2 regions of the Kyrpidia spormannii genome follow, and region 1 is predicted to be linked to the other one. Evidence: riboswitches for the same ligand, from Rfam matches in the RefSeq annotation. Region 1 holds a riboswitch; the other holds the start of a gene.
The links. A riboswitch is a leader RNA that binds a small molecule or an ion and turns the genes downstream of it on or off. The one in region 1 is predicted to bind S-adenosylmethionine.

Region 2: another riboswitch for S-adenosylmethionine. It lies ahead of CVV65_RS02865 (trans-sulfuration enzyme family protein); the one in region 1 lies ahead of metX (homoserine O-acetyltransferase MetX).

The regions. Positions count from the first base shown of each region.
Region 1 is NZ_CP024955.1:931,960-939,494, reverse strand. Features, by position in the region: gene sdhA (succinate dehydrogenase flavoprotein subunit) at 1-405, opposite strand, end outside; gene CVV65_RS04625 (succinate dehydrogenase cytochrome b558 subunit) at 419-1,033, opposite strand; gene metX (homoserine O-acetyltransferase MetX) at 1,370-2,521, opposite strand; SAM riboswitch class I at 2,572-2,682, opposite strand; gene CVV65_RS04615 (DUF190 domain-containing protein) at 2,898-3,233, shown strand; gene CVV65_RS04610 (aspartate kinase) at 3,250-4,497, opposite strand; lysine riboswitch at 4,625-4,806, opposite strand; gene CVV65_RS04605 (acetate uptake transporter) at 4,987-5,616, opposite strand; gene acs (acetate--CoA ligase) at 5,697-7,535, opposite strand, start outside.
Region 2 is NZ_CP024955.1:564,389-571,923, forward strand. Features, by position in the region: gene CVV65_RS02855 (hypothetical protein) at 1-555, shown strand, start outside; gene CVV65_RS02860 (hypothetical protein) at 552-1,244, shown strand; gene CVV65_RS02865 (trans-sulfuration enzyme family protein) at 1,336-2,517, opposite strand; SAM riboswitch class I at 2,618-2,727, opposite strand; gene CVV65_RS02870 (lipase family alpha/beta hydrolase) at 2,787-3,962, opposite strand; gene acsA (acetate--CoA ligase) at 4,656-6,371, shown strand; gene CVV65_RS02880 (APC family permease) at 6,748-7,535, shown strand, end outside.

The DNA.
Region 1 (7,535 bases):
CAGTTGCTGGCCCGTGGTGGCTCCCGCAAAAGCCGTGCGGTGATGTTTCGTTCCGCCAAACCGCCGGAAGTCGAGCAACCCTTCCGGTGTTCGATTGAACATGACCCCCATCCGGTCCATGAGGTAAATAATCCCGGGGGCCGCCTCGCACATCTTCAAGACCGGAGGCTGATTGGCGAGAAAATCGCCTCCATAAACCGTGTCGTCAAAATGTTCCCAGGGGGAGTCGCCCTCGCCTTTGGTGTTCACCGCCCCGTTGATGCCTCCCTGGGCGCACACCGAATGGGAACGCTTGACGGGGACCAGGGAAAACAAGTCCACCGGCACGCCCGCTTCCGCCACTTTAATCGTGGTCATAAGACCGGCCAAGCCGCCGCCGACGACGATCACTTTCTGCTGACCCATGCCCGATTCCTCCTCACGCCGCCCCGTGGGTGAATGCGACTAGTGCGCTGATGCCGACATAGCTCAAAACGAGGAAAAAGACTCCGAACACGTAAGCGAAAACCCGTTGGGAACGCGGCCCCACCGTGATGCCCCAGTGAATGCAAAACGACCACAAGCCATTACTGAGGTGAAATACCGCGGCGACCACACCGATCACCATGAACCAGAAGGCCACTGGATTGGCGACAATGCGATGGACGAGGTCAAAGCTGGGGGCATTCCCGCTGAACCGCGTTGTCCAGAGGTGGAAAACAATAAAAATGAAGGTGATCACTCCGGTTACGCGCTGGAGGACGAACATCCAATTCCGAAACCAGCCGTAGCGTCCCACGTTGTACCCGGAGGTAAAGGCCACATACAATCCGTACACCCCGTGGTACAAGAGGGGGATAAAAATGAAGACAAACTCAATCAACGTCAGAAACGGGAGATTCTGAATAAAGGCGACAGCGTCGTTAAACGCCTGGGGGCCGTTAATGGCGCTGGCATTTGTGAACAAATGCTCAATCAGGAAGAGACCCACCGGCACCACACCCGCCAAGGTATGTAGCCTCCGAAAAATAAACTCCCTCTTGTCCTGTGACACCGCAAATCGTTCCTCCTTCTGTTGGCCTCAAAACAGCATAAAAGGAAGGCAATCCTAGGTGATTGCCCGCTCACCCCGAACCCATATCGATAGCATGCCCGAAACGTCGTCGCCGCGGCTCAACGTACAAAGAAATTTTAAAGTTTCCCGGTGGGCATGTCAAGGAAACGAGGCCGTCCACGAAGGCGAACAGGAGGAGATCATGTGTGGATACAGGTCAGGGAATTCACGTATTTCATATTGTGTTGCAGATACAACACCCCAGCACGAGACGTTGTACAGAAACGGAAGCCCCCGGATGGGGACGGAGGCGCCCGGTCGGGACGTGCACCTGGGTCACCCCTCCGGGGCATATACCGATCGTGCCGCCGGGTTCAGGAACTCGCTGAGGGCCGCAGACATCTGTTGAAATTCCACTAAAAATGCGTCGTGACCGTACACCGAGCGAATCTCGCGATACTCCACCCTTTTACCGGTCGCCGCAAGTCCTTCGGCGATTTCGATCTGTTCCGCAGCGGGATACAACATATCCGAATCGATCCCGATGCAGAGAAATTCCGCCTCCGTCCGGGCATAGGCGGCGGCCACCCCGCCCCGGCCCCGGCCGATATCATGTAAGTCCATAGCCTTGATCAAGTACAGGTACGAATTGGCGTCAAACCGCCGCACCAGTTTTTCACCTTGGTATCGAAGATAACTTTCCACTTGAAATCTCGCCTCAAAATCCACCGGTCCGTCCTCTTCTTCCCGCCCTACCACGCTCCGGCCAAACCGGGCGTTATACAACTGGGGCCCGCGATAGGTGATCATGCCCACCATCCGGGCGAGGGCCAAACCCGCCGCAGGTTTTTCCCCATTATAGTAATCCCCGCCGTTCCACGCCGGGTCATTCATGATCGCCAAGCGCATGACGTCGTTGTACGCAATCGCCATGGCAGACAGTCGAGCACTGGTGGCGATGGGAATACACCGCTCAACCCGGTCGGGGTAGGTCACCGCCCATTCCAAGGCCTGCATCCCGCCCATGGAACCCCCGATCACCGCGTAGAGATGAGTGATGCCAAGCTTCTCCAGCCACAACCTCTGGGCTTCCACCATGTCCCGGATGGTAATGGGAGGGAATCGCAGCCCCCACGGGCGCCCATCCGGACCCGGGGACGCCGGCCCCGTCGACCCCGCACACCCCCCGAGCACATTCGAACAGACGATATAAAAACGATTCGTGTCCAGGACTCGTCCCGGACCGATCAGCCCGTCCCACCATCCGGGCTGCCCGTCCAAATTCCCGGCGTGCGCGTCTCCGGTCAGAGCGTGACACACCAGGATCGTTCGATCCCGGGCGTTCTCCGGGTCTCCATAAGCTTCGTAGGCGATGTCCACCTCGTCCAGGACCCGCCCGCTGTCCAGGGTTACGGGTCCGACTTTTACCACACCTTTGACCCCGAAGGCATGACCCATCGCCCTCACTCCCTTCCTGACACGCCACAACTGAAAAGCCCCCTCTGCGAGAAGAGGGGGCTTGCAAGGGCAGTGTCCACCTCTTATCTCTCAGGATCCACCCAGGTCCTGCAGGAATTGGCACCTCTCCGCCTTCTGGCGGTGGTTGCCGGGTTTCATCGGGCCAGTCCCTCCACCACTCTCGATAAGAGTTCTCCGAACGATTCAATTGTTGTTTGTAAGCTTTGAGGTTGAGTGTACCACGGGTCAAAATCGCCTGTCAACCTGGCGGAGAAGCACCGGAGAAAATCTCCCGTAACCAAGCGATCCGCTGACAGCCCTGGGCGCCAGCCGTCAATGTCCAGCCTTGGCCGACATACATTACCATCGACATCTGCGCCCCGCGGGGCAGCTGGAGGGACCCGCCATGTGGGATGCCGAATCCCGCCTCCGGCTTCGGATCTACTGCACGGAACGCGACCGGATTCACGGTCGTCCGACGGCCCGGGTATTGATGGAGTTGGCCCGTTCCACAGGCCTGGCAGGCGCGACGCTATACCGTGCCTTGGAAGGATTCGGCCGTAGCGGCGTGCAGAGGAGCTGGCGTTATTTTGAAACCGAATCGGCTTTGCCGCTCATTGTTGAATTCGTGGATGAGGAATCGGTGATCCGGCGCTATCTGAACACCTTAGACCACCTGTCCTTTCAGGGGTTTTTGACCATCGAGCGCGTGGAGCAAATCACCTGGAGCGGCCCTCGCTAACGAGGGCCGCATCGACTTATGCTTTGACCGGATTGACCTTCTCTTCAGCTGAGGCGGACAATTCGAAGGCCTGGTGCAACACTTGTACCGCTCGTTTGACATCCCTGGCGTCGACGACACAAGACACTTTGATCTCCGAGGTGCTGACCATCCGGATGGACAGCCCCGCTTCAATCAGCGCGTCGAACATCCGGGCCGCCACGCCGGGGTTGCTAATCATGCCTGCGCCGACGATGGAGATCTTTGCCAATTCTTCTTCCGCCACAATCTCTCCAGCTCCCAGCTCCACCCGCAGATCTTCCAATACCCGAAGGGTCACAGGAAGGTCGTCCCGACAGACAGTAAAAGAAATATCATGGACATCATTATGCACGATGCTCTGAACGATAATGTCCACGTTCACGTTTTCCTCCGCCAGGGCGTGAAAAACTCTACCTAGACTATCCCGCCGATTGGGGACCCCCACCAGCGACACCTTGGCGACGTTGAGATCATGAGCAATGCCCCGGACCACCTGTCCTTGTTCCACGTTCGCATCCTCCTTCACCCATGTCCCGGGTCCGTCATGAAAACTGGAGCGCACCACCAAAGGCACCCGATACAATTTGGCATATTCCACTGCCCGGGGGTGCAGCACCACCGCGCCGAGGTTCGCCAACTCCAGCATCTCGTCATAGGAGATTTCCGGGATCTTGGCGGCTTCCTTGACAATACGGGGATCTGTCGTGTACACGCCGTCCACGTCCGTGTAGATCTCACAGACATCCGCCTTCAAAGCGGCCGCCAGGGCCACGGCGGTGGTGTCCGAGCCGCCCCGGCCCAAGGTGGCGATCTCCCCATCGTCGGTCACGCCCTGAAAACCTGCCACCACAGCAACATGGCCGTCGCGAAGCAGGGCGTCGACACGATCGGGCCTCACCTCCAAGATCCGAGCCTTCCCGAATACCTGCTCTACCCGGAACCCGGCCTGGCCTCCGGTCAAAGACGTCGCCGGTACGCCGAGCCCTTGGAGAGCCATGGTCAACACGGCGATGGACACCTGCTCCCCGGTGCTCAGGAGCATGTCCAACTCCCGGGCTGGCGGCCGCTCATTCACCTGCTTGGCCAGGGCGATGAGATCATCGGTGGTATCGCCCATCGCCGAGACCACCACCGCCACCTGATGACCTTCGGCCCTGGTTTTCGCAACCCTTTGCGCCACCTTTACCATGCGCTCCGCCGTCGCCACGGAACTGCCCCCGAACTTCATCACGATTCGCGCCACATTTCTCTCCTCCTCGCCGCGTGCGCCGGCCCCGCCGGCGGCCGGCGGCGGAACAGACACAAAAAAACAGCCGTAGACAGGCCCGATCTACCGCTGTTCATACTCACACGGAATCGCAACCTCTCTCCCACGCAGTAGCACTCCACAAGGGAACCCCTTGTGACAGTCCCGGACCTTTTCGATCCGGGCCCAGCGCCGGCGCCTTGAGGGCCGCCGCCGACGCTTCGGCGAAATCCCCTTTCCCGGGCGGATCGTCGGCCCCTTCGCCTCCCCGCCGGTACTCTTGGACCTCGCGCCTCTACCCCCGTTCGGGCATCGAGAGTGCGTCATTGAGTTCGCCACAAAGTATATCATAGATTCCCGGATTGTGTATAGGCTTGAAAAGGCGGGCCCGGGTCCCGCCAAACCGGTCCCCAGACCCGCCCGATTCTCCCGGGCGATCGTCGATTCATCTCCCCTTTACCCCATGGGCGGCCGGGCGGCAGCCCGTCAGGCGCTGGCCGCAGGGGAACCCGGGGAAACCTGCCGCCCCTGAGGTTTTGCCCCCACCGACAAAACCGTCCGGCCGAAGGTGCTGTTGATGACTCCCGCTGCGGAGGTGTACCAGGCCACCACCGCCGTCAGAATCCCCAGCCATCCGCCGACATGGGTTGCCCCCACAGGACCGAAAGCGCCGACGGTCAGCAGGACAAAGGTGAGGAACAAGAGCGTAAACACGGTGATGAGCGCCTTGTTGGTTCGAAAAGACCCGATCCACATATAAAACGTGAAAATCGTCCAGGCGAGAAGGAAAAGTCCCAATGCGACACCTGCGTCGACCTTAAAATCCAGCACCCCTTTTAACTGTAGGTAGACAAAGGTCCCCAGGGACATCCAAAAAGCCCCGTAGGAAGAAAAGGCTGTCGCGCCAAACGTGTTGCCCGTCCGAAACTCCCACATGCCGGCCAACAATTGCGCCAGTCCCCCATAAAACAACGCCAAGGGGAGAAACGTCCCGAGTACCGCTTCCGGGAATAGCCCGGCATTGATGGAACTGAGCACAAAAGTGGTCAGGGCAAAAGCCGCCAGCCCCAGCGGCCCCGGGTCCGAAATCCCCGTGATCTTCACTTCGCTCGCCATAGCATCATACCCCCTCTGTCATCTGTGACCAGCCGCGATCTCACCGGTCGCGGCGGTGTCCCCACTGTGGCTTGAATATCTTACTCTTCTTTTTCTGCGTAGCGCGCTTTCAAGTCTTCCATGACCCCGGGATCCGCCAAGGTTGTGGTGTCCCCCAATACGCGGCCCTCGGCCACATCCCGAAGAAGGCGCCGCATGATCTTGCCACTGCGGGTTTTCGGCAACTCCGGTGCGAACACGATCTCCTCGGGCCGGGCCAGTGCCCCGATCTTTTCGACGACATGTTGTTTCAGCTCATCGACCAAGGCGGGATCGGATTCTACCCCTTCTTTCAACGTTACAAAGGCGGTAATGGCCTGCCCCTTGATCTCATGAGCCCTTCCGATCACCGCCGCCTCGGCCACTGCGGGATGATCCACTAGGGCGCTTTCCGCCTCCATGGTCCCAATTCGGTGCCCGGATACGTTGATCACATCATCCATTCGACCGAGAACCCAGACATATCCATCTTCGTCCTTGTGGGCGCCGTCCCCGGACAAGTAAATACCGTCGAATTTCCCAAAATAGGTGTTTCGGAACCGCTCGTCATCTCCCCAGATCGTGCGCAGCATGGAGGGCCATGGCCGTTTGAGTACCAGATAACCTCCCCGGCCCGGCTCCACCGGGTTCCCGTCTTCGTCCACCACATCCGCCTCAAAACCCGGCAAGGGCAATGTGGCGGAACCTGGCTTCGTCGCCGTCAGCCCCGGCAGGGGAGCGATGACAGCGCAACCCGTCTCAGTCTGCCACCAGGTGTCGACGATGGGGCAACGCCCGGCCCCGATGTATTCGTGGTACCACATCCAAGCTTCGGGGTTGATGGGCTCTCCCACCGTCCCGAGCAAACGGAGAGAGGACAAGTTTCGGCGTTTGGGATACTCTGGACCCCATTTCATGAAGGTCCGGATGGACGTCGGGGCCGTGTAGAAGATCGTGACGCCGTATTTTTCCACAATCGCCCAAAAGCGATCCCGATCTGGATAATCTGGAGCTCCCTCGTACATCACCACCGTGGCTCCAGCCGAGAGGGGACCGTACACCACGTAGGTGTGTCCCGTGACCCACCCGACATCGGCCGTGCAGAAAAAGATGTCCTCGTCCTTGAGGTCAAACACGCTTCTCATCGACGTGTTTGCGCCCACCAGGTACCCACCGGTGCTGTGCACAATGCCTTTGGGTTTCCCCGTCGTCCCAGACGTGTACAGGAGATAAAGAATGTCTTCGGCGCCCATGGTCTCGGCCGGGAACGGAGTCGTCGGCGATTTGGCCATCTCCTCCGCCCAGTCCTTGTCACGATCCGGCGCAAAGGCCGCTCCGGACGCCTCGCCCACCCGTTTGACCACCAACACCGTTTCCACGGGTGTCCCCTTGACCGCTTCATCGGCATTCGCTTTGAGAGGTACCACCCGGCCCCGGCGCCAACCGCCGTCCGCCGTGATCAAGATCTTGGACTCGGCGTCCATGATACGGTCCTTCAGACTTTGGGACGAAAAGCCCCCGAATACCACCGAATGAATCGCTCCGATCTTGGCGCAGGCCAACATGGCAATGGGCAACTCCGGAATCATCGGCAGGTAGATGGTCACCCGATCGCCCCGCCGAACGCCCAGGCGGGTCAGCATGTGGGCCGCCCGATCCACCTCCCGGCCCAGCATTTCGTACGTATACACCTTGGAGTCGCCGGGTTCCCCTTCCCACAAGATGGCGGCCTTGTTCTTGCGCGGGCCCAACCGATGCCGATCCACCGCGTTGTACGCCGCATTGAGCTGACCATCCGAGAACCACCGGGCGTGGGGCGGATCCCATTCCAAAACTTTGGTGAACGGGGTCACCCAATCCAAGTGACGGGCTTGTTCCGCCCAGTATCCCTCCGGATCCTG
Region 2 (7,535 bases), 370 kb from region 1:
CTGGACCGGGCGAGAAGCTACGTGCAGCCCTGGCTGAACCCGCCGACAGACCGGGTGCGCAGGGTGGTCTATCTTCCGGTCCCACCTTTGGGCGCGGTGGGGGATCTTCCTCTGTGGCCCGCAGTGCTGAGCGGGGACAGTTTTCTTACCGGAGAAACCCATTATCACAACCTTGACGAATACCGGTTGGCGGAGGTGGTGTCGGCCTGGCTATACGGAATTCCGGACGTCCAGCATGGATTCTGGAGCGATCCGGCGGGGGAAGGGCCCGGGCGGGATTCCGTGACCCGGGACATTGGCCGGGCGTTGGTGTACGTCGTTTTACGAGAGGGGGTTGGGTTGCCCTCGGGGAAGTCGCTTGCCGCTGTGGGGGGGTTGAACGATGTCGTGCGGCAGCCCATCGATCAGGCCCTGGCTGCCGGGCAGAGCGAGAAGGTGCGCCAAGTGTTGAAGGGGTTCTATGACCGGGTGTTCCGGGGGGCGACTGCTCCTAACGCGAATCTGCCTGCGATTTCCGTGCAGCAATGGCAGGAAGCCTGGAGGGGAACGCCATGACTCTGTGGCTGCGGGAATGGCGGTCCCTGCGATCGGCCATGGCGGCGGCGATCGCGGGGTATGTGATGTTGGTGCTTCTGTCCTTGATCGTGGCGGACAGGCCGAGGAACGTATTCTACTATAATGAAATGGGATCCGTGCTCCTGGCGATCATGGCAAGTGGGACATTGTTCCAACGGGAACTGTCCGGCAGCCAAATGGAATTGTTCGCCGCCTATCCGGCCTCTTTGGCGGGGATGGTAGTGAGGAAGGGGGTTTGGGCCCTCGGAGTGGTCCTCGTGTTTCATCCCATGTGGACCCTTGTGTACCTTTGGAAATTCCAGGGGATGATTACATACGTATCCATTCCTTGGGCGGGAGTCGGGCCGGGGGCGCCGGTGTCGGAGATTGATCTGCTGGCCGTGGCTGTGCCGGGGTATCTGGCGGCCATTGGGATCACTATCGCGGTGATGGTGGCCGCCAAGCGGGTGCACATTGGGCTTCTGGCTGGTTTCGGTTTCTGGCTGTGGCAAAGCCTTCAAGGGCCCGGCCTAGGAAGCGTGAGTTTGTTCACGCCGTATCTGCCGCAAAATACTTCACTTTTGGCGAATCGGTTGGTTTGGGCGGGGATCGGGATGGTTTGCGTCGTTGTTGCGGCCGGCCTGGCGGAACGAAGAGAGCGGTGGATCGGCGTCGACTCGCCCGAATAGGTCCTTGGAAGGGGCGGCCCCTAGGCCGCTTCCGCGCGGGAAGAGTGTCGGCATGCCCCCTATGGGCGCCTTCTTCCAAGGAGGACCAGCGTTAGCACGTCACCTTGCGCGCACTTTCCTCCACCTGGGCGCTGGCCGCAAGCGCGAGGGCCTGGTCCAAATCCTGGATCAGGTCATCAATGTGTTCAAGGCCTACAGACAGCCTCAGAAGAGAGTCCGTGACGCCGAGGCGCTGTCGTACATCTGGGGGAACGTCGGCATGGGTCTGGACCGCCGGGTAGGTGATCAGCGATTCGGTGCCGCCGAGGCTTTCTGCAAAGGTGATCACCCGCAGGTGCGCGAGGATCGGGGGCACCCACCTGTTGTTCGCCACTTCAAAGGCAATCATCCCACCCCACCCGCTGGCCTGTGCCCGATGCACGGCGTGGCCGGGATGGTCCGGGAGTCCGGGGTAATACACCCGGGATACCCGGGGATGTGCCTTCAGCCACTCGGCCAGGGCTCGGGCATTGCTTTCATGCCGGTCCATGCGCACGTGGAGAGTTTTTACCCCCCGCAACAGCAGCCAAGCGTCCTGAGGACCTAACACCGCGCCAATGGAATTTTGAATAAAAGCCAGGGAATCCGCCAACGCCTCTGACTTTACGACTACTGTGCCGGCCAAGACATCGTTGTGTCCGCCGAGATACTTGGTGGCCGACTCGACCACGATGTCCGCCCCCAGTTCCAGGGGCCGTTGCAGGTACGGAGTCATAAAGGTGTTGTCGACAATGAGCCAGGCTCCGCGTTCGTGGGCAAGCCGTGCCAATCCCCGAAGGTCGGCGATTTTGAGGGTGGGATTGGTCGGCGTTTCCACGAACAGCGCCCGGGTATGGGGGCGGATTTGCTTGGCCACGGCCCGCAGGTCGGAGGTGTTTACATAGGTGGTTTCCAGACCCAGTGGGCGAAAGAGCCGTTCGAATAAACGGTAGGTGCCGCCGTATAGATCGTCCGAGAGCACGAGATGATCTCCTGGGCGAAACAGGCGGCCGATGGCGTCGATGGCCGCCATGCCGGAAGCGAAGGCAAACCCCCGGCATCCCCCGTGCAAGGCGGCGATCGTTTCCTCCAAGGCCAGGCGGGTCGGATTCGAGGTTCGGGTATAGTCGAAACCGGTCGAAGAACCGAGGCCGGGATGAGCGTACGTGGTGGCGTGGTGGATGGGTAAAGAAATCGCTCCGGTGATGGGATCTCGGCGGGTTCCCGCCTGGGAACATCGCGTGTCAATGCGCATGCCTAACCCTCCTGCAATTCCGGTGGAAACCCGTTCCAGAATGGCAAAACCCACTCCTGAGGGGAGTGGGTTGTCAACAAAAGCCGATCCTCCGGCACTCCTCTCATCTCTCAGGTCGCTCACGCGGCCTGCAGGAATTGGCACCTCTCCGGACATTCCGGTGGTTGCCGGGCTTCATCGGGCCAGTCCCTCCGCCACTCTGGATAAGAGTTCACCGATTCGATTGTTGAGTACACCATATCATGGAACGATCTTTTTGTCGAGAGCGTTCAGCGCCGCAGGGCGGAGTTGTCATATTCAAAAATCGCCAGGCGGTTCAACAAGTCCTGCAAAGGATCGGCCGCAGGCCGCAGGGGTGACGCGTTCGGCCGGGAGGCTTCCCGGGCGGCGATGGTCGTCAGGGTGCCGGGCGGCTGATTCGTTTCAGAAGGTCCTGCCGGAGCGGGCAGGTGCAGGATATCTACCAGAATCGGTTGGAGGCGGTTCCAGCGGACGTAGCCGTTGTGGTCGGCGCTGACCTGAATGGTGGTCCCGCCGAAGGGATATTGTTGGGCCGGGGCGGGCACGGCGCCGTCATTGGCGGGATATCCCAAAGCCGACAGGGCGGCATAGCCCGCCCGGAGAAAAGGGCTGCTGATCGTATCGGCTGACGGGATGCTCCCTACCACAGACACCACCCGGAGAGCGCGAAGGGTGGGGTTCTCGCTATGTAAAGCGGTCACTTCCTGCCGCACCTTGGCCGGAGTAAGGCTGCGGTCCGCCGCCGCGCCGAATAACGTTGCGGGAATCGGCGAATCCGGGGGCAACTGGACCACGCGGTTCAAAAGGTTTGCCAGAGGGCTCCCGCCCCAGGGGGTGCCGAGGCTGATCAGAGCCGCGGCGTCCAGCGGCCGGTAGTCGCCCAGGGCCACGTACGCATCAAGGCCCCCCATGCTGTGGCCGATGAGGACCAAGCGGCCATCGATGCCCGGGACTTGCTGGCGAAGAACGCTGAGTTGGCCCGCCAACAGATGGCCATTGGCAATAAAATCCGCATCAGGGTCCAACTTCACCGTGGCCACGTTATAACCCGCCGCATAGGCTTCACGGTATACGTCTGTAAATACCGACGCATCTTCATAAATCCCGTTGATAAACAGGAGAAATGGACGATTCTCATCGTGGATGTGGTAAAATACGGTGCCGATGGGATTCCGGCGGACCGCGTCCACCGTGAATTGATCGGGACTTACATCGATCAAGCGAATGTGGTGTGTGATCTTTGGTGTCAAAGAGCCGACCTCGCCCCCGACGGTAATCGGGACGCCGGGGTTCTCAGCGGCCAAGGGCTCCCCATTGGTGATCGCCGGATGGGTATAGGAATAAGCGAACGCTTGGCTCATCCCCATGGCGGCAAAAGCGACGGTCACGCTCAGGATCTGGCGAAGCTGTTTACGGGTGTCCAACTCTTCGTCACTCCCTCGATCCGGAAGAATTCCGCGTTGTTGTGTCTCCGGAGAGCTTCGGCACAGCCGTGCGCGGAGATTCAGTGAACCGCCGGATCATGGGTTCCGGAGCATCTGCGCGAAGCCGAAGAGGGCATGGTCGATCGGCTGTTCATCGCTCGTGTCATGTCCATCCTATCACAGACCCCGGTGCTCATGAAACGGGGAGAAAAAATTTTGGCGCGGAAATATAGGGCCAAGGGCTTCCGCGGAGGGCCATTGATGTCAGTGGTGGTGGGCCAGGGAATAAACCAACTTTGGGACTCAGGTCGACCGGGACTTTGTCATCGTCGAGTTGCACGCCGGGGATCACGTGGGATACGGGGAGTGCACCGTCGCTACAAAGCCTTTGTACAATGAAGAGACGCCCGAAACGGCTCGGATCGACCAGGTTCCGTTGCGGACGGCTTTGGTGGCAGAAATGCTGAAGGTTTTGGCAGCGTAATGAATAGATCCCAGCGGGCGGGAGTTTCCCCGCCGCTTTTGTCATGGGGTGGGTTGGAAAGATAAAGCGGACGTAAACCGTTTTGGAACACTTTTGTTATCGAACAAACACGGGTTCCGGAAGGATTTTTTCGGGCGGCGTCGTAAAATGTTTGTTGATGGAGCTATTTTCTATATGAATACAAAATATACAGAATTGGGGGTCGACAGATGGATTTGACGAATGCAGTACCCGGGCGACCGGACGGGCAACTCCAAGATTACGAGGCCGCCCGGCAGGTGTCATGGGACGAAGAAGCGAAACAGTTCACTTGGTGGAAGACTGGCCGGGTCAATGCCGCGTTTGAGGCGGTGGACAGGCACGTAGAAGAGGGACGCGGCGATGCGCCGGCGATTTTATATTACGATGGGGTCCGGGATGAAACCTGGAGTTTTCGCCGGTTGCGGGATGATGCGGCCCAATTCGGGGATGCACTGCGGCGACTTGGGATCGGTCGGGGAGACCGGGTGTTTTTGTTCATGCCCAAGGGTCCAGAACTGGCTGTTGCACTACTCGGAATTATCCGCATCGGAGCGGTGGCCGGGCCGCTATTCGAAGCGTTCATGGAGACAGCGGTACAGGACCGGCTGGCAGACAGCGGTGCTGTTGCGGTGGTGACGACGCCGACCTTGCGCCCCCGCATCCCGAGGGAACGGCTTCCCGAGCTGCGCCACGTGATCCTGGTGGGGGCAGAGGCGTCGGATGCTGAGGCGGGAGAATGGTCCTATACCGAACTCATGAAGGGAGCCTCCGCCGACTCGCCTGTAGAATGGGTGGATCGGGAGTCGCCCATGCTTCTTCATTATACGTCCGGATCCACCGGTAAACCCAAAGGGGTCGTCCATGTGCACAACCTGATGATTCACCAGTACCGGGTTGGGCGGTGGGTTTTGGATCTGCGCCCCGACGATATTTATTGGTGTACCGCGGACCCGGGGTGGATCACCGGAACGTCCGCTGGTCTGTTCGCGCCTTGGCTTCACGGTGTCCCGGTGGTCATTCGGGGCGGGCGATTCCAACAGGAGGGTTGGTACGAGACTGTCGAAAAATTCGGCGTCACGGTCTGGTTCAGTGCCCCCACGGCATTCCGCATGTTGATGGCCGGCGGCGATGAGTTGCCAAAACGCTATAACTTGTCATCGCTCCGGCACGTTCTCAGTGCCGGGGAGCCGTTAAATCCGGAAGTATTTCGCTGGGGACTGCGCGCCCTGGGAAATCGCATCCACGACAACTGGTGGATGACGGAAACGGGTTGCACGATGATCACGAACTACCCCGCTCTGCCGATCAAGCCCGGTTCCATGGGCCGGCCCCTGCCGGGAATTGAGGCGGCCATTCTGGACGATCAAGGCCGGGTTCTCGGTCCAAACCAACTGGGGAACCTGGCCATCCGCGCCGGATGGCCGGGCATGATGCGGGCCATCTGGAATAATGAAGAGAAGTACAAGCAGTATTTTCCATTTGAGGGTTGGTACATCAGCGGGGATTCCGCCTATCGGGACGAAGATGGATACTTTTGGTTCCAGGGCCGGGTGGACGATGTCATCAACACCTCTGGGGAGCGGGTTGGCCCCTTTGAAGTGGAAAGCAAATTGGTGGAGCACCCGGCCGTAGCCGAGGCCGGGGTGATCGGCAAACCCGATCCGGTCCGAGGGGAGATCATCAAAGCCTTTATTTCCTTGAGGCAGGGCTACGCGCCCACGGAGGAACTCAAACAAGAGATCCAGCAGTTCGTGCGCAACGGCCTGGCGGCTTACGCCATGCCCCGGGAGATTGAATTCCGGGACAAACTGCCCAAAACTCGCAGTGGCAAAATCATGCGTCGGGTTTTGAAGGCGTGGGAATTGGGCCTGCCGACCGGGGATTTATCCACGATGGAGGATTAAGGCTCTCTGATGAACGAGCCGGGGTCCGGGTTTCACGGGCCCTGGCTATTTTTTGCCTCCTGCCCGGTGGAGACCAACCGGCCATCCCGGGTGCACTCAGCCCTCGGCCCAGAATATCGAGGGCTTATTCATTGATGCATAACTCATGTTCAAATGCATGACACCCGTAGCCGGAAGGACGGAAAGCGCCCGGTTCTGGCCCGGGTGTTATTGGCATCATTTTTGCTTATTCCTTTTGCGGTGCGTCATGATATAGTTAGAAAATCTATCATATTGGGAGGGGAGAGCGACGTCTTCTGTGATAAAAACTGACCCGAAAACTAGGGATTTCGACATCAACGAAGCAACATGTGCGGGGAAAGGGCGGGATAGATGAATGCCTGAAGAACATTTGGAACCTGGACAACTCAAACACAATGTCCTGAATCGATTCGATTCCGTATTAATTGCCGTGGCGGGGTCGGCGCCCGCCTACAGTTTGTCGGCGTCGACAGTGGCTTTGGTGGCGGCGGTGGGATTGCTGGCACCGGGCGCCATTCTGTACGGCGCAATCCCTATGTTTGGGATCGCCCTGGCGTTTTTGTACCTCAACCAAGCGATGCCCAACTCCGGGGCCAGTTACGTGTGGGTGGGACGCATTCTCCACCCGTGGCTCGGGTTCCTGAGCGGATGGAGCTTGTTGGTCAGCGCGGTCTTGTTCATGATGGCTGGAGCGATTCCGGCGGGGACGGCGACTCTAGAGTTGTTAAGCCCGGATAAAACAGACAGCGTGGTCTGGGTGACCGTGGTTTCGGCGTTCTGGTTTCTGGTGATGAACGCCTTGGTCATGGTAGGAATTCACATTACCAACGTGGTTCAGCGGATTCTGACCAGTATTGAAGTGATTGGCCTCATCGTCCTGGCCGTGGGAGGGCTGATCCACGCTTCCCATCAGGTGGCCCACCCCTTCTCCTGGAGCTGGTTTTCCCTCGGCGGTTACGGAAGTCTCTCGACGTTTTTGGGGGGACTGTTGATCACCTGTTTTTATTTTTGGGGCTGGGACGTCAGCTTGAACCTGACGGAGGAAACCCGGGCAAAGCGAGTGGCTCCCGGCCTCGGCGGGGTGCTCGGGACATTGATCATCGTCGCTCTGTTTATCCTGTTGCAGGTGGTCATCCAGCTCAA